One region of the Leifsonella bigeumensis genome, then DNA from elsewhere that is predicted to be linked to it. Evidence: predicted binding sites of a transcription regulator. Region 1 holds the regulator's gene; the other holds the start of a gene.
What was found. The regulator LexA, encoded in region 1, represses DNA repair genes until DNA is damaged. The targets are predictions, from matches to a motif close to TCGAACANNTGTTCGA.
Positions count from the first base shown of each region.

Region 2: a site for LexA is predicted at 2,545-2,560, ahead of ABD678_RS11785 (HNH endonuclease signature motif containing protein). Genes of this name have one in related genera too.

Region 1 covers NZ_BAABAE010000003.1:884,825-897,276, reverse strand. Annotated here, with positions in the region: gene ABD678_RS09460 (histidinol-phosphate transaminase) at 1-390, opposite strand, end outside; gene ABD678_RS09455 (LysM peptidoglycan-binding domain-containing protein) at 438-827, opposite strand; gene lexA (transcriptional repressor LexA) at 1,115-1,858, shown strand; gene hflX (GTPase HflX) at 1,874-3,388, opposite strand; gene ABD678_RS09440 (class I SAM-dependent methyltransferase) at 3,431-4,039, shown strand; gene dapF (diaminopimelate epimerase) at 4,044-4,919, opposite strand; gene miaA (tRNA (adenosine(37)-N6)-dimethylallyltransferase MiaA) at 4,912-5,838, opposite strand; gene miaB (tRNA (N6-isopentenyl adenosine(37)-C2)-methylthiotransferase MiaB) at 5,835-7,337, opposite strand; gene ABD678_RS09420 (hypothetical protein) at 7,400-7,855, opposite strand; gene ABD678_RS09415 (regulatory protein RecX) at 7,910-8,506, opposite strand; gene recA (recombinase RecA) at 8,527-9,672, opposite strand; gene ABD678_RS09405 (DUF3046 domain-containing protein) at 9,920-10,165, opposite strand; gene ABD678_RS09400 (helix-turn-helix domain-containing protein) at 10,248-10,556, opposite strand; gene ABD678_RS09395 (CinA family protein) at 10,729-11,253, opposite strand; gene pgsA (CDP-diacylglycerol--glycerol-3-phosphate 3-phosphatidyltransferase) at 11,270-11,881, opposite strand; gene ABD678_RS09385 (FtsK/SpoIIIE family DNA translocase) at 11,884-12,452, opposite strand, start outside.
Region 2 covers NZ_BAABAE010000003.1:1,361,086-1,366,597, reverse strand. Annotated here, with positions in the region: gene ABD678_RS11795 (toll/interleukin-1 receptor domain-containing protein) at 1-297, opposite strand, end outside; gene ABD678_RS11790 (AAA family ATPase) at 479-1,012, shown strand; gene ABD678_RS11785 (HNH endonuclease signature motif containing protein) at 1,021-2,481, opposite strand; gene ABD678_RS11780 (antibiotic biosynthesis monooxygenase family protein) at 2,606-2,908, opposite strand; gene ABD678_RS11775 (dienelactone hydrolase family protein) at 2,971-3,549, shown strand; gene ABD678_RS11770 (Smr/MutS family protein) at 3,570-3,824, shown strand; gene ABD678_RS11765 (LamB/YcsF family protein) at 3,866-4,621, shown strand; gene ABD678_RS11760 (5-oxoprolinase subunit B family protein) at 4,618-5,247, shown strand; gene ABD678_RS11755 (5-oxoprolinase subunit C family protein) at 5,244-5,512, shown strand, end outside.

The DNA.
Region 1 (12,452 bases):
GGTGGTGCCGGTACCGCGGGCGAGGATCGGATACATCGAGTAGGTCGGCGGGAAACCGAGCACACTGCGCCCCGGGCCTCCGAAGGCCTGCAGCACCTGCTGCAGGATCTCGTTGGAGCCGTTCGCGGCCCAGGTGTTGTCGCGCGTGAGACCGTGCCCGAGGTAGTCGGCCAGGCCTTCGCGCAGCGCCGTGAATTCGCGGTCCGGATAGCGGTTGGCCTGCAGCACGGCACCGGCGAGGGCGGTCACGACATCGCGGGCGACCGGTTCGGGGATCCCGTGAGAGTTCTCGTTGACGTTGAGCGGGATGCGGACGTGCTTCTGGGGCGCGCCATAGGGCGAGAGGCCTCTCAGGTCGTCGCGGAGGGGAAGGTCATCCAGTTCTGCCACTCGGCCATGCTACGGGAGGGAGCCGGCTGGCCCCGGTTCACGACGATCTACCCGGCGTAGGCGGCCGGGATGGCGAGACGCTCCCCGGGGTGGACCACGGAGCCCTGGAGCCCGTTGAGCCGCACGAGATCGGAGATGACATCACGCGGATCGGCACCGGGCGCGATCGACTCGGCGAGCTGCCACAGGGACTGGCCCGGTTCGACCGTGACGTACTGGAAGTCAGTGGTGGACGGTTCTGCGCTGGCCGTTGCGGCCCCGCCGTTCAGTGCGAAGGCGAGCGCCATCGCGATGAGCGGGACGACGATGAGCACCGCGAGCACCGCACGACCGCGTCGAGTGATCCGCAGGCGAGTGGAGGCCAGACGAGTGGAGCCCAAGCGAGTGGAGCCCAAGCGACGAGGCGCCCCGGCGTAGTTCAGTGCGGTGGTGGTCATCTGTGCCTCCCCTGTACTCGGGCGCCCGCGGGCCTCCCTGAGAACTTCCGTATCCGGCGCTCGGCCGGGAGCGCCGGATACGAAGCTATGTTCCGAACCTATCTTCGAATGAAGCGAAAAGCAAGCCGATCTTCGAGAATTTCACCGTGTCGTGTCGCGACACACTCGAAATGATGTTTGTCTTCAGGCCCCATCCGGGATACAGTTTCGATTGTCAGGAGAAAGACCATCAGCAACCACCGACATTCTCATCGTCGGGACCGAACGCACAGATTGGCAGGCGCGGAATGGATGACGACACCGCCCAACCGAGTTCACCGGATCAGGTCTCCGTGGAGCAGGGCCCGGTCGAACAGGGCCCGGTCGAGCTCGGCCTCGCCTCGAGCCGCACCCGGCGCCGCAAGAGCCTGAGCGAGAAGCAGCTGGCGATCCTCGAGGTCATCCAGCGCTCGGTGGCAACCCGCGGATATCCGCCGAGCATGCGCGAGATCGGCGACGCCGTGGGCCTCGCCTCGCTCTCGAGCGTCACGCACCAGCTGGGCCAGCTCGAGCTGAGCGGCTACCTGCGCCGCGACCCGAACCGTACGCGCGCGCTCGAGGTGCTCATCGAGGTTCCGACCAGCGATGGCGCGACCGACACGGCCATCCCGGTCGGCGATGCCGCCATGGTCCCCCTTGTCGGGCGAATCGCCGCCGGCATCCCGATCACCGCCGAGCAGCAGGTGGACGAGGTCTTCCCTCTCCCGCGTCAGCTCGTCGGCAAGGGTGACCTGTTCATGCTCAAGGTCGTCGGCGAATCCATGATCGACGCCGCGATCTGCGACGGCGACTGGGTCGTCGTTCGCCAGCAGAAGAATGCGGAGAACGGTGAGATCGTCGCGGCGATGCTCGACGATGAGGCCACCGTCAAGGTCTTCCAGCAGCGAGACGGACACACCTGGCTCCTGCCGCGCAACTCCGCGTTCGCCCCCATCGTGGGCGACTATGCCGAGATTCTCGGCAAGGTCGTCGCGGTGCTGCGTTCGGTCTGAGCCCTACCGCGCTCGTCAGGCGGGGACGACCTGGTAGTCGCGCAGTGACCCGGCCTGTTCGGGCATCACGAGTGCGACGATCCGGGTCCCGGTCTCCTCGTAGCTCGTAGAGACGACCGTGCCGCGCTCATGCAGTGCGGCGATGACTTCGCCGTGCTCATAGGGCACGAGCAGTTCCACCCGGATGTCGGGCCTCGGAATGAGGTCGGAGATGCGCGCGAGCAACTCGTCGATGCCCGCTCCCGTGCGCGCTGAGACGAAGACCGCCTCCGGCTCGAGACCGCGAAGAGCCAGCACGTCGTCGTCGCCCACGAGGTCGGACTTGTTGAACACGAGGATCTCCGGGATGTCCCGCGCACCGAGCTCGCCGATGACGTCGCGCACTGTCGCCAACTGGCTCGCCGGGTCCGGATGGCTCGCATCCAAGACGTGGATGATGACATCCGCCCTCTCGACCTCCTCCAGCGTCGAGCGGAAGGCCTCGACGAGCTCGTGCGGAAGGTTGCGAACGAAGCCGACCGTGTCGACGAGGGTGTATGAGCGGCCGTCGGCGGTCTCAGTGCGCCGGACGGCCGTGTCGAGCGTCGCGAAGAGTGCGTTCTCGACGAGGGCGCCCGCGCGCGTGATCCGGTTGAGCAGCGACGACTTCCCGGCGTTCGTGTAGCCGGCGATGGCGACCGAGGGCACGGCGTGGCGGCTGCGGTTCGCCCGGTTGGCCTCCCGGCCGGGCGCGAAGCCCTTGATCTGCTTGCGCAGGCGCGACATCCGGGTGTGGATGCGGCGCCGATCGAGCTCGATCTTGGTCTCACCGGGGCCACGTGAGCCCATCCCGACGCCGGAGCCCACCTGGCCACCGGCCTGACGGCTCATCGATTCACCCCAGCCGCGCAGTCGCGGCAGGAGGTATTCGAGCTGGGCGAGCTCGACCTGGGCTTTGCCCTCGCGGCTCTTGGCGTGCTGGCTGAAGATGTCGAGGATGACGGCCGTGCGGTCGATGACCTTGACCCCCACGACATCCTCCAGCGCACGACGTTGGCTCGGGGCGAGCTCGGTGTCGGCGACCACGGTGTCCGCTCCGAGCGCCGCGACCGCGTCGCGAAGCTCCTGGGCCTTGCCCTTGCCGAGGAAAGTGCTGGGGTCGGGGTGCGTACGGCGCTGGAGCAGCCCGTCGAGCACGACGGCACCGGCGGTCTCGGAGAGTGCGGCGAGCTCGCGCAACGAGTTCTCGGCGTCCTCGAGGCCGCCCTGGGCGTAGATGCCGATGAGCACGACGTTCTCGAGCCGCAGCTGCCGGTACTCGACCTCGGTGACGTCGGCGAGCTCGGTGGAGAGTCCGCCGACACGTCGCAGCGCCTGGCGCTCCTCGAGGTCGAGCTGGTCCCCATCGATCCCGGATGCCGCCGCCTGGCCCTGTAGTGCGAGCGCGGAGCCCCCGAAGAGGGCACGACTGTCCGCCCGGGCGTCGGCTGCAGCCAACACGCGGTCGACGGGATCCATGGATCCGCGGTCTCGTTCCTCACGTTCAGTCATTGGGTTAACCCTAGCCTTCCGGTTTTCGGTAAGTTTCTCTGCATGGCCGACGAGCACTACTTTTCGTCATCTCCGGCAAGTGCACTACAGCTCAGGCCCATTCAGGTCACCCTGCTCGGCATGCCGTACACCCTCACGACCGCCAATGGCGTGTTCAGCCCGGAGCGCGTCGACGCCGGCACGCAGGTCCTGCTCGCTCACACGCCTCCCCCGCCGCCCGGAGGCCATTTCCTCGACCTGGGCTGCGGTTGGGGGCCGATCGCGCTGTCTCTCGCCCTGGAGTCCCCCCACGCGACGGTGTGGGCCGTCGACGTCAATGAGAGAGCCCTCGACCTGGTGCGCCGCAATGCCGGGACTCTCGGCCTGGACAATGTCAACGCCTGCCGACCCGAAGATGTTCCCGAGGGGGTCGAGTTCATGACGATCCGTTCGAACCCGCCCATCCGAGTCGGTAAGAACGTGCTCCACAACATGCTCGAGTCATGGCTTCCGCGGCTCGAACCCGATTCGGATGCCTGGCTCGTCGTGCAGCGCAACCTCGGCTCGGACTCCCTGCAGCGCTGGCTCGACGGCACCCTGCCGGCCGACTTCGCGGTCTCCCGCGCTGCAACCAGCAAGGGCTACCGCGTGCTGAAGGTCCGTCGCAGATAACCGCTCAGTACGCGACGATCCCGTCGAAACTGAACTCGGCCGGCCCGGAGAGCGAGACGTGTTCGCCGTCCTCCGCCGCCCACATCCGGACCCCGAGCACCCCGCCCGGTACCTCGACCCGCCACTGGTCCGGTGCGCCCTCCCCCGCCCAGTACCGCGTGGCGAGCGCCGCCGCCACCGCACCGGTCCCACAGGAGAGCGTCTCGCCGCTCCCGCGTTCGTGCACACGCATCCGGATGTGCCCGACACCGTCTTTCACGAGAGGGTCGCCCGGCACCACGAATTCGACGTTGGCACCGGCTTCGGGCTCAGGATCGAGGATGGGGATCCAGGCGAGGTCTGCGGAGTCGAGTTCGTCGTCGCTCGAGAGCGCGACGACGACGTGCGGGTTCCCGACGTTGATGCCCAAGCCGGGCCTGGCGACCTTGAGGCCCCGTGCCCGCACGAGCGGCTCGCCGCCGTCGAGCGACCAGCGTCCGAGATCCACCTGGTAGCCGGTGGCGTTCCGTTGCACGTCACGGACCCCGCCGCGCGTGCCGATGGGGAGCGTCTGGCCGCTCTCGAGCTCGGCGAGCCCGTTCTCCAGCAGGAATCGCGCGTAGACCCGGATGCCGTTGCCGCACATCTCCGAGACGGTCCCGTCCGAGTTGTGGTAGTCCATGAACCATTCGGCGGCGGCGTCTTCGGCGAGGGCGGCCGCGCCATCCGGAAGCGCCTTCGACCGCACGGCGCGGATGACACCGTCGGCTCCGATGCCGAAGTGGCGGTCGCAGAGGGCACGGATCTGGTCTGGGCCGAGGTTCACCGCACCGTCGGGGTCGGCGAACAGCACGAAGTCGTTACCGGTGCCGTGTCCCTTGGTGAAGTGCAGTTCAGCCATGAGCCAATGTTAGAGCCAACGCCCGGTCGACCAGGTCGGGGTCGTCGTGCTCGAGCCATTCGGCGTGCGGGTAACGGCGGAACCAGCCGACCTGACGGCGTGCGTACCGCCGGGTGAGAGCCGCCGCCTGCCCGATCGCCTCCGTCTCGGGGAGGTCGCCGGCGAGCTGTGCGACGGCCTGCGCGTAGCCGATCGCACGGCGAGCCGTGACGCCGCGCTCGAGGCCCTGGGCCAGCAGCCCTCGCACCTCCTTGAGCAGCCCGTCGCGCCACATCCCGGCGACGCGCTCATCGAGCCGGCTCACCAGCCGATCCCGGGGAGCACTCAGCCCGAGGATGACGGCGGGCTCGCGCAGACGCGACTCGTCGGGCAGGCCGGAACCGAACGGCTCCCCGGTGAGCTCGATGACCTCGAGCGCACGCACGATGCGCCGCCCGTTGTACGGTCCGATCGCGGCAGCCGCATCCGGGTCGAGTTCCCTGAGTCGCTGGAACACCATGCCGGGCCCGTGTGCCGCCAGTTCGGCCTCCAGACGCGCGCGGATGGCAGGGTCGGTTCCCGGGAATCGGAAGTCGTAGAGCACCGACGAGACGTAGAGTCCTGATCCGCCGACGAGGATGGGCGTCGCGCCGCGCCCCCGGATGTCGCCGATAACCTCCAGCGCGCGCGACTGGTAGTCGGCGACGCTGGCCTCCTCGGTGACCTCGAGGATGTCGAGCAGGTGGTGCGGGATGCCGCGGCGTTCGGCGGGTGCAAGCTTCGCCGTGCCGATGTCCATGCCGCGGTAGAGCTGCATGGCGTCGGCGTTGACGATCTCGGCCGGATGCCCGTCGGCGACCAGGCGTTCGGCGAGCACGAGGGAGAGGGCGCTCTTGCCTGTACCGGTGGCACCGACGACGGCGAGGAGCGGGAGGGTCACGCGGAGGGGCGGAACGTGGGCAGGCCGAGCGAGACGCGGCCGGGGGCAGTGCCGGGGGCATCCGGAACCGCACAGCTCGCCGCCTCGGCGCGATCCCAGGCGTCGCCGGCGCGGGTGTGCCGCACCGTGAGGGTGGCGCCGGATGGTGCGTCGGCGATGAGGTGGAACGGCGCCGCCTGGGTGATGACGACCGAGACCACATCGCCGGGACGCGGCGCCGCGCTGCCCGCCGGGATGTCGAAGTGGACGAGCCGGCCGTCCTCGGCACGACCGCTCAGGCGGTGGGTATCGGCGTCCTTGCGGCCCTCGCCATTGGCGACGAGCACCTCGACCGCCGTGCCGACCAGCCTCTGGTTCTCCTCCCAGGAGATGTGCTCCTGCAGCGCCACAAGGCGCTCGTAGCGCTCCTGCACGACGTCTTTCGGAACCTGGTCGGCCATGGTCGCTGCCGGCGTGCCCTCACGGATCGAGTACTGGAAGGTGAAGGCTGAGGAGAATCGCGCCGCCTCGACGACCCGCAGCGTCTCCTGGAAGTCCTCCTCGGTCTCGCCCGGGAAGCCGACGATGATGTCGGTCGTGATCGCCGCCTGGGGAATCCGCGCGCGCACCCGGTCGAGGATGCCGAGGAACTTCTCTGAGCGGTAGCTGCGCCGCATGGCGCGCAGGATCCGGTCGGAGCCCGACTGCAGCGGCATGTGCAGCTGCGGCATGACGGCGGGGGTCTCGGCCATCGCCTCGATGACGTCGTCGGTGAAGGCCGCCGGGTGGGGGCTCGTGAACCGGATGCGCTCGAGGCCGCGGATCTCGCCGGCCGCGCGCAGCAGCTTGCCGAACGCCTGGCGATCCCCGAATTCGACACCGTAGGAGTTGACGTTCTGCCCCAGCAGGGTCACCTCGATCGCCCCGTCGTCGACGAGGGCCTGGATCTCGGCGAGGATGTCGCCGGGCCGCCGATCCTTCTCCTTGCCGCGCAGCGACGGGACGATGCAGAACGTGCAGGTGTTGTTGCAGCCGACCGAGATGGAGACCCAGCCGCTGTAGGTGGATTCGCGCCGCGTCGGCAGCGTCGAGGGGAAGACTTCGAGGGACTCGAGTATCTCGAGTTGCGCCTCACCGTTGTGGCGGGCCCGTTCGAGGAGTGCAGGAAGCGATCCCATGTTGTGGGTGCCGAAGACGACATCCACCCACGGTGCCTTCTCGAGGATCGTGCCCTTGTCCTTCTGGGCGAGGCAACCGCCGACGGCGATCTGCATGCCCTCGTGCTTGCGTTTCACGGAGGAGAGCATCCCGAGCGTGCCGTAGAGCTTGTTGTCGGCGTTCTCCCGGACTGCGCAGGTGTTGATGACCACGACGTCGGCGTCGCCGCTGTCAGCCCGCACATAGCCGGCTGCCTCCAGCGAGCCGCTCAGTCGTTCCGAGTCGTGCACGTTCATCTGGCAGCCGAAGGTGCGCACCTCGTAGGTGCGCGATCGCTCACTCGTCCCCGTCGTCGCATTCATGGTGCCTCAAGCCTAATCCGGCGACGTGCAGGTCTCGATCGATCGGGCCTCGATGGTGGGGATCACTGCTGGGTGAGGGTCACCGTGAGTTGCTTCGCGGTCTTCGTCGTCCTCATGACCGTGTCGATCACCCGCGTTTCCGGATTCCAGGTTCCGACGTACTGGGCGAGCCCGTTCGTCTCATCCAGGTAGACCTCCATGCGCAGGATTCCGTCCCGTACCCGCCAGGTGTCGCCCGGGTAGTCGTAGGTGGTCTCGCCGTAGCCGATCGCGAGGGTTCCGTCGGCGTGGAGCGTGATGGTCGTCAGGTCGCCGCCGCTGTCGGTCCCGCTCCAGGTCGTGTCGGCCGGGTCGATCTCGCCGCCGATGTACTTCGTCGTGTCGATGACTGCCTGGGTCTCGGTGGGCGTTGGGGTCGGGGTCGGTTCGAGGATGCCGCAGCCGCCGAGAGTGAGGGCGGCGAGGAGCACTGCTGGAAGAAGGATGGTGAGGGAAACACTGCGGCGGGGCGAAGTCACGCACACGATCCTAGATGCTCACGAAACCCACGGGAGGCGCACCTCTCGCGTACATCAGCGAAAGCGGACTCCCGAGGGCTGGCGCGGCAACGCCATAAGCACGGCTCCCCTCACCGTCTCGGAGGAATACCCCTTGCGCTGCAGATAGCCGCTCAGGCGCCGCACGGCGGTCGCGTGGTCGAGGTTGCGAAGCTGGGCTGCCCGACGGATGGCGAGTTGCTGGGCCCGCTCCCGCTCGTCGTCCTCATCGAACTCCTCGATCGCCCCCTCGATGATGTCCTGGTCGATGCGGCGCCTCCGCAGTTCGGCGACGAGCGCCGTGCGGCCGAGCCCCTTGCGCTCGCGCTGGGTCCGGACGATGGTTTCGGCCAGCGCGGTGTCGTCGATGAGTCCGACGCCCTCCAGCCGGTCGAGTTCGGCCTCGACGATGCAGGGATCGAGATCACGGGCCAACAGCGCCTCACCGAGTTCCCAGCGCGACATGCCCCGCCTCGTGAGCGCGTGCATACTCACGTTCTCGGCGCGGTGTTCCTGCGCCTGCCGGTCGTCCGCACTCGGCTCCTCGGCGGCAGGGAAAGCGGGAACGGGAGCGGCCGGCGGGGTCACCCCTGGGAGGTAGGTGACCCGCGCCAGCTTCTCATCGGAGTTCATTGCTCACTCGGAGAACGCGCTCAGACGGCCTTGCGGCTGGCGAGCTTCTCCTCGATCGAATCGACCGTTCCTGCCTCGTCGAAAGCCTCGGGGAACTTCTCGTCGGCATCGGCGGCCAGGATGGCCTCCGCAGCCAGCGCGAGCGCTGCGGCGGAGGCCGCCTTGCCCTCCGCGCCGATCCCGAGCTTGGCCATGATCTTGCCCTCGATCTCGAGCGCGATCTTCGGGTTGTCGATGAGATACTTGCGCGAGTTCTCCTTGCCCTGGCCGAGCTGGTCGCCGTCGTAGGTGTACCAGGCACCCGACTTCTTGACGATCTCGTGCTCTACGCCGAAGTCGATGAGACTGCCCTCGCGTGAGATGCCGGAGCCGTACAGAATGTCGAACTCCGCCTGCTTGAACGGCGGCGCCATCTTGTTCTTGACGACCTTCACGCGCGTGCGGTTGCCGACGGCATCCGTTCCCTCCTTGAGGGTCTCGATGCGCCGGATGTCGAGCCTCACCGAGGCGTAGAACTTGAGCGCCTTGCCGCCCGCGGTGGTCTCCGGGCTGCCGAAGAACACCCCGATCTTCTCGCGCAGCTGGTTGATGAAGATCATCGTCGTGTTGGTCTGGCTGAGACCGCCGGTGAGCTTGCGCAGCGCCTGCGACATGAGCCGGGCCTGAAGGCCGACGTGGGAGTCGCCCATCTCGCCCTCGATCTCCGCGCGCGGCACGAGCGCCGCCACCGAGTCGATGACGATGAGGTCGATCGAACCGCTCCGCACGAGCATGTCCGCGATCTCGAGCGCCTGCTCACCGGTATCGGGCTGGGAGACCAGGAGGGAGTCGATGTCGACCCCGAGCGCCTTCGCGTACTCAGGGTCGAGCGCGTGCTCTGCGTCGATGAAGGCGGCGATACCGCCGCCGCGCTGCGCGTTCGCGATCGCGTGGAGGGTGAGCGTGGTCTTGCCGGAGGACTCCGGGCCGTAGATCTCGACGATACGACCGCGCGGCAGCCCCCCGATCCCGAGCGCGACGTCGAGGGCGATCGATCCCGTCGGGATGACCGCGACCGGTGCCCGCTCATCGCTGCCGAGGCGCATGACGGAGCCCTTGCCGAACTGGCGGTCGATTTGGGCGAGAGCGGTGTCGAGTGCCTTCTCGCGATCTGCTGGTGTTGCCATGGTGTGACTCCTTCGTACTCGTATCGGTGTGCCTGTAGGCTGCCGTTCCTCTCACCGCCGATGGTGCAGGGCCAGTGAGTACCGCGACAAGGCGTTCGGCTGCTATCGCCGATGAGTCAGACAGTACGCTTCGCCGGTGACATTTCCCGGTACCGACGGGCGAACTGTGGACAACTCCTCTTCGATGGCTGCTGTGCAGGAGCCTACACAACTACGAAGGAATGTTCGATAGATTGCGCCCGGCGTGTCACTGCGGCGCGCGAAGCCCCACGCCGTGCCAGCGGCTCGGGGGAACATCGCTCGCCCGGCAGAGCGCGAGCCAGACCTCCCTCGCGGGAACGCCTGCCTCGAGAGCCTGCTCCGAGGTCAGGTCACCGAGCTCGGTGAGCACGAGGTCCCGAACGAGCGCCCCGCCGAACGATTCGCCGAACTCCGCTGCGACCGCACGACGGAACTCACTCAGCCGCACAGCGGCCGCTTCCCCGAGTCGCACTGAAGGCCCCGAACCGCGCTGAAGGCCCCGACTGCACGGAACGCCCCGGCGCCGAGGCTGCCGGGGCGTTCACGCGATGGACTCAGCGGACCACCAGGTCCGCGTCGAAGTCCGCGACGAGATCGTCGGGGACCGTGTCGGGAATGATGTTGATGCCCTCGATGACGGCGAGACGGTCGCCGACTTCGCGCATGATGACGGAGATCGGAGTCTCCAGCGCATCCGCGACGGAGGCGAGGATCTCAGAGCTCGCCTCCTTCTGACCGCGCTCCACCTCGGAGAGGTAGCCGAGCGCTACGGACGCCTTGCTTGCGACCTGGCGAAGGGTACGGCCCTTCTGCAGACGAAAGTCCCGGAGAACATCTCCGATTTCCTGGCGGACTAGAACCATGGGACCCTCCTCTTCCTCTCGAATCGCTCTGCCTCGTGCATTTCAGCGGCGGAACCTGCTGTGGCAGTGCCTCTCAGCCCCGTCACCTTACAACCTACCGTGATCAAACTCTAACCAGTGCTTTCTGTACGGCCATTGTGAATCACCAGTTGTAACGAGATCGATGCTGGACCTATTCCCCCGTCGAGACCAGTCCCCGTTCGAGTGCCTCTCCGATCCAGCGGATGGCCTCCTCGACCGTGCGGATGCGGATCTCGTCACGCGATCCGGTGAGTTCCAGGCGTCGCGACCGGGTCTCTTCCCCCATCGACAATCCCAGGAACACCGTCCCCGGCTGCTGCCCGCCCTGCGGATCCGGGCCGGCGACGCCCGTCGTCGCGATGCCGATGTCGGCCGGGCGGCCGGCCACGGCGAGACGGTCGCGCACGTTCCTCGCGAGCTGGCGAGCGACATCCGGATGCACGGGGCCGTGCTCGGCCAGGAGCGCGCTGTCGACGCCGAGCAGCGTGTGCTTGAGCTCCGTGTCGTAGGCGACCACCCCGCCGAGGACGACGGCCGATGCCCCTGCCGGCCGGATGAGTTCGGCGACCAGGAGGCCTCCGGTGAGCGATTCGGCGACCGCGAGGGTGAGCCCGCGGGAGGCGAGCCCTGCGATGAGTCGAGCAACGTCGTGAGCAGGCACGTCCGGGGCGGGCACGCCGTGAGCAGGCACGTCAGCCGGCCGGATCCGCAGCGCGCGAGTGCCGCACCGCCTTCACGAGGTAATCGAGACCCGTGACGAGGGTGAAGACGAGGGCGATCCCCATGAGCACGGCGTTGAACCAGTGCATCCAGTCCCCGAGCAGAAGCCACATCGGCACGAGGTAGAAGGAGATCGCGATCGCCTGCACGATCGTCTTGAGTTTGCCGCCGCGTGAGGCGGGGATGACGCGGTCGCGGACGACGGCGAGCCGGAACGCCGTGATGCCGAACTCCCTGACGAGGATGACGATCGTGACCCACCACCACAGCTCGCCGAGGATCGAGAGCGTCACGAGGGCGGCGCCGATGAGCACCTTGTCGGCGATCGGGTCGAGGAGCTTCCCGACATCCGTCACGAGGTTCTGGCGACGCGCGAGGAGGCCGTCGACGCTGTCGGTCGCGATCGCGAGGATGAAAAGCCCGGCCGCGAGGTAGCGCAGCAGCCCGAACTCGTGGTTGTCGGCGAACAACAGCCAGATGAAGACCGGGGCGAGCAGGATGCGCACGACGGTGATGATGTTCGCGACATTCCCGGTACTGGCCGGGGTGTCCCCGCTGCGGGCAACTCGTCCGCGCAGTGCCACCGTCACTCCCTGTCGGTCAGGTTCCAGGCATCCTCGTCTGACGAGCCTTCCACCTCATCGTATCCGCTCGTGGCATCGGCGATCGGATCGGCCGGCTCCTCGCCGCGCAGCTTCGCCAGGACGGCCGGCAACTGCTCGGCCGACACGAGGACGTCGCGCGCCTTCGAGCCCTCGGACGGGCCGACGATCTCGCGCGATTCGAGAAGGTCCATGAGACGGCCGGCCTTGGCGAAGCCGACGCGGAGCTTGCGCTGCAGCATCGAGGTCGACCCGAACTGGGTGCTCACGACGAGTTCCGCAGCGGCCAGCAGCACGTCGAGGTCGTCGCCGATATCGCCGTCGATCTGGCGGTGCTCGGTGGCGGCACTGACGTCCTTGCGGTACTCGGGACGCGCCTGCGCCGTCACGTGCTTGACGACCGCCGCGACCTCACTCTCGCTCACCCAGGCGCCCTGTACGCGCATGGCCTTCGAGGCGCCCATGGGCAGGAAGAGGGCGTCCCCCTGGCCGATGAGCTTGTCGGCGCCCGGCTGGTCGAGGATGACCCGCGAGTCGGTCATGCTGCTCACCG
Region 2 (5,512 bases), 470 kb from region 1:
TGAGTCCTGAATTGCCCGCGCTTGCGCGCTCTTTCGTTCGTGCGTCGTCCAGACCTTTTTTGCATATTCGGCCGAAACGAACTGAATGCAATATTCGGCCGCGCGCTGATAGATGTAGTCGAGGTGCTCGTAGAGGTCCTTGCCCCAGAGGTTCGCACGCTCGTAATCGTCGTAGAACACCCGGATGCCGAAGCCTCGAAGCTGGCCAGCGACTTCCTCGACGTAGACTCTCTGCTCTCCGGCGAACGAGAGAACCACGTCATACTCGAAGTCTCGATCTTTTCGATCTTCAGTCACGCTCGCATGCTAACGCACCCTAGCCCTCCAGCCGAGACCAGCGCACGGGCCGCACATAGAGTTACCTGGCTGTCGGTATGGGTGTGTCCGCCTTAGCTGGCGGTCCACGTGTGGATATCGCACCAGATGGCGGGAACGGAAGCATAGGGACTTTCCTACCCTTACTGGATAGTCTGAGCCGATGGCGTCTGCTGCTGTAGTAGTAAATGGGATCCCGGGCTCAGGAAAGACAACGGTGGCGGCCAGTCTAGAAGTCGAGTTGGGGTTCCCCGTCGTGTCGAAGGATGCGATCAAGGAGGCATTCGCCGACCTCGTCTCTGTACAAATGGACACCCGCCGGCTTGGCGCGCTGGCGTCGGATGTGATGTGGTCATTGGTCGGCATGGTCGATGGGCCGGTGATCGTCGAGTCGTTCTGGGCGAGAGGTCGGGACGAAGAGTTCTTCCGGCGGGGAGTCGCCGACGCCGGTATCGACGTAGCCGTCGAAGTGTGGTGTGAGGTGTCCGTTGAGACGGCCCGGCGGCGCTTCGAGGAGCGTCCCCGGCATCCGGTTCACCAGGACACCGAGCGCGGATTCGAGTGGGAGCAGCTGGTGCGGGCAGCTCGGCCAATCTCGCAGTTCCCGACGATCATCGTGAACACCGATGCGCCAGTTGACATGCCGAAACTCGTCGTCGAACTACGCGCGGCACTTGACCTGAGCGCTCAGACCTGACCCGCACTTCAGCAGCGCAACATACGTTTCTCTACCGCGTCGATGAGCATAGTGGGGGACTTGGTGGCCGGCCGCCAGGATGCTGAGTGACTGATCCAGGGTGGTGGCTTGATGTGCGGGGCGCCGCCGATCATTTTGATCTGCCAGCCCGAGGTCTCGATCGTTCGGTGATGGAACCAGCAGAGCAAAACGCCATTATCTGTATGGGTAGGTCCGTTGTTCTCGGCCGGGTCGACGTGGTGGATCTCGCACCAGGCGGCGGGGATCGAGCATCCGGGGATCGTGCATCCGCCGTCGCGAGCGATGATCGCCCGGCGCTGTGCGGAAGTGAAGCAGCGCTGCGGTGAACCGAGACCATGGATGCTGCCGTAGGCGTCGATCGAAACGAACTGGAGGCCGCCACTGCACGCCAGGTGGCGGATCGTCGTCATCGAGACATCCGACTTCGCACCGTCGATGTGACCGCGACCGTGATTGGCTTCGAGGTCCGTGTCGCGCACCGTCACGAGCACCGTCGGCGCCGCACCACCGATCGTCGGCGGCTCGTCGCTGCGGGAATAGTGATCGACCATCGCAGCGACCACATCGTGGCGCTGCTGGTCGCGAGTGCGGGGATCCGCCTCCGCATCGACCTCGGCCTGCTCCTCCGCGGTACGGAACTCAGTCGTCACGCGCGGCGACAGGTACGCGTCGAACAGCCGATTGAGCTTCGCGGCGACCTCGGGCATGAGAGCGAAGCGTCCGCGGACGAGCCCACCGCTCAGCGTGCCGGCCTCGAAGCCACGCGCATTCCAGGCACGCCGCTCGACCGGCTCCATGCCGTCCGGGTCGAGGTACGCCTGCCAGACCATGGCCTGCTGGCGGACCTCGTCCGCCGTGCACGCGGTCGGCACCAGATCACTCGTTCCGATCGCGGCGGCCACCAGCTCTTCCTCGGCGGCACGGATGCCCTCGACGGTCCCACGATGCAGGGCGGGCCGGATGCCGGCCACGATCGCGCTTGCCGCATCCACTCCGATCAGGCCGGTCTCGAGCGCATCGGCGACGTACTGGAACCGCGGAGCCCGCGGCATGCCCGGCTCGGCGAGATCCGTGCGCGTGTGCTGGCCGAGCTTGATGCGTCGCACGGCGGTCGCGCCCGACACCCGCGTCACACGTTCGATGAGTTCAGCGGCGTTGCGGCAACCCTTGCGCGCGGCCAGCCCCTCCGCTCGGCAGACAACGAGCGACCGCTCCGAGATCTCCGCCGCAGCCTCGACGCGCAGGGCGTCGACGTAGCGCCCGAGATGCTCGATCGCTCCCGCGACATCGAGGAGATCGTCATCCCCGAGACCCTGCACCCGCCGCGGCGGGACCGCCTCCACGAGCTGGAGTGCAATGCTCCTGAGCGAGTCCGAAGTGAGCCCATCCGACAGCATCGACCCGGCGGCGATTACCGGCGAATCGAGGGTTGAGGTCGGGAAACTCATGGGAAGATTCTAGCAGAGATAGAAAATAATTGCTATTGCAATTGCGGATTAAGGGTAAAATGATCGAACAAAGGTACGAAAGAAGAGCGTGATTCACCCGTACCGAGCCCAGGACCCTGAAAGCTCAGGCCGACCCGCCGCTCACGACCTGAAAGTGCTCCACCACCGGCTTCGGGTCGTAGAAGTGGTGCAGGAGCGCCCGCCACTGTCCGAAGGCCTCGGACTCGCGGAATCCGACCATGTGGGCCTCCACACTGTCCCATTCGATGAGCAGGAGATAGCTGCTCGGCGACTCGATCGAGCGCGAGAGCGAGACACTCCGGCATCCGGGTGACGCCGCAATAATGGCGCGCGCCGTGGCGAAGGCGGCCTCGAAGTCGCCCTCCTGCCCGGGAATCACCGGAAGCAGTGCATGTTCTGTGATCATGCGATCAGTGTCCCACTTGTCAGTCGCCGTTCACTGTCAGGCCCACCGTTCATACTGGGGCGATGACCGAGATCGCCCTCTTCCATCACGCACTCGGCCTCACGCCCGGCGTGGTCGCCTTCGCGGACACGCTGCGCGCCGCTGGACACACCGTTCACACCCCCGACCTCTTCGAGGGAAAGACCTTCGCCACCATCGAGGAGGGCGTCGGGCATGCCCAGGAGATCGGCTTCGGCACCGTCATGGAGCGGGCCAGGCAGGCGGCGGATGCGCTCCCGTCTGAGCTCGTCTACCTCGGCTTCTCCCTCGGCGTGGTCCCCGCGCAGATGCTCGCCCAGACGCGCGCGGGTGCTCGCGGTGCGGTGCTCTGCTATTCGTGCTTGCCGTTCACCGAGTTCGGCGAGTCGTGGCCCGCAGGCGTCCCCGTGCAGATCCATGGGATGGATGCCGACCCCTACTTCGCCGACGAAGGCGACCTCGACGCCGCGCGCGAGCTCGTCGCATCCACCGACGACGCCGAGCTGTTCGTGTATCCGGGCGACCAGCACTACTTCGCGGACAGCACCCTTCCGTCGTACCGGCCGGAAGCGGCAGAACTCCTCACCCAGCGCGTACTCGAGTTCCTGGCTGCCAACGACTGATTCGGGTAGAGGATGAGTGCGTGAAGCTCACACTCGACCTGCACGACATCTATAACCGCGGTGTCGACATCGATCGGGCGCTTCGCGACATCATCGAGGAGGCCGTCGCCCAGAAGGCTCCGCTTATCGAGATCATCCCTGGCAAGGGCTCTGGGGCATTGAAGAAGCGGGTGCTGCGCTTTCTGGACCAGCCCGAGATCAAAGCCCAGTACCACCGCGTCGAGAAGGATTCAAAGAACTTCGGTCGCGTGTTCGTGCACTTCCGGTGGAAGTAGTTACTCGTCAGGTCGCGGGTTAGTCTTCCGGTGTGACCGCCATCGACCTGAACAGCGACCTGGGGGAGTGGGATCTCCCCGCTGACGCAGGCGACGACGTCCGAATGTTCGGGCTCGTCACGAGCGCGAACATCGCGTGCGGATTCCACGCTGGCAATGCAGAGAGCATGCTCGCGAGTGTTCGTTCGGCTGCGGACAACGGTGTGAGCCTCGGTGCGCATCCGTCATACCGCGACCGCGAAGGGTTCGGCCGCCGTGACCAGGAGGTGGATGCCGCCACCCTCATCGCCGACATCCTCGAGCAGGTGGAGGCGCTGACGCACGCCGCCGACAGCGCGGGGGACAGCGCCGACGTGCGCATCCGCTACCTGAAGCCGCACGGCGCCCTCTACAACCGCATCGCTGTCGATCCGGTGCAGGCGGATGCCGTGGCGCTTGCCGCGCGCGACGCCGGGCTGCCCCTGCTCGGCCTCGCCGGCACCGCTATCCACACGGCAGCGGACGGTCACGGCGTGCAGTTCTTCCGCGAAGCATTCGTCGACCGGGCGTACCTGTCGGACGGCAGGCTCGTGCCGCGGGCCGTCGCGGGCGCAGTGCTGACCGACCCCGCTGCGGTTGCTGTCCGCGCGATTCGGATGGTCGCTGACGGCGCTGTCGAGGCCATCGACGGAACGGTGATCCGGGTCGAACTCGACTCACTGTGCGTCCACGGCGACACGCCTGGGGCGTTTGCCATGGCCGCGGCCGTGCGCGAGCACCTCACGGCTGCGGAGGTCGAGTTGAGGGCATTCGCGTGAAGGTTCTACCGTTCGGTGACCGCGCTCTGCTCGCCGAGTTCGAGTCGCTCGATGAAGCGATGGGCGCGTTCCGAGCGCTCGAGGCCGCGCGTGCTCCGGGGGTCATCGAACTCGTCCCGGCCGCGCGCACCGTTCTCGTGCGCATCGACCCCGGGCGTATGTCGCTCACGGCCGCCCGAAACTGGCTCGAGTCGACGCGCCTCGACACCAAGGCATCCGCGACCGGCGCGATCGTGACCATCCCGGTCCGCTACGACGGCCCGGACCTCGCCTCGACTGCAGAGATCCTCGGCCTCAGCACCGACGAACTCGTCTCCCGCCACAGCGGAACCGCCTGGCGCTGCGCCTTCATCGGCTTCGCCCCGGGCTTCGCGTACCTCGTCGACGCCGAGTCGACAGGAGGCCGTGCCGGCCTCGACGTCCCGCGCCGCGCGACATCGCGCGAGGCGGTTCCGGCGGGCGCGGTGGGCCTCGCCGGCGAATTCACCGGCATCTACCCGCGCTCGTCACCTGGCGGCTGGCAGCTCATCGCGACGACCGAGGTCACCCTCTTCGACCCGGACCGCGAGCATCCGGCACTCATCGCGCCGGGCACCACCGTGCGCTTCGAGGTGGTCGAGCCGTGACCCGTCTCACGGTGATTCTGGCCGGACCGCTCACTCTGGTGCAGGACCGGGGTCGGCCAGGCCTCGGATTCCTTGGAATGGGTTCCGCCGGGGCGATGGACCGCGCGGCGCTCGCCCTCGCCAACCGGCTGGTGGGCAACCACGCGGATGCCGCCGGGCTCGAGATCCTCCTCGGTGGCACATCTCTGCGAGCCGACACGGCCACCTGGTTCGCGGTGACCGGCGCGTGGGGGAGCGTGACGATCGACGGTGAAGCAGTCGACCC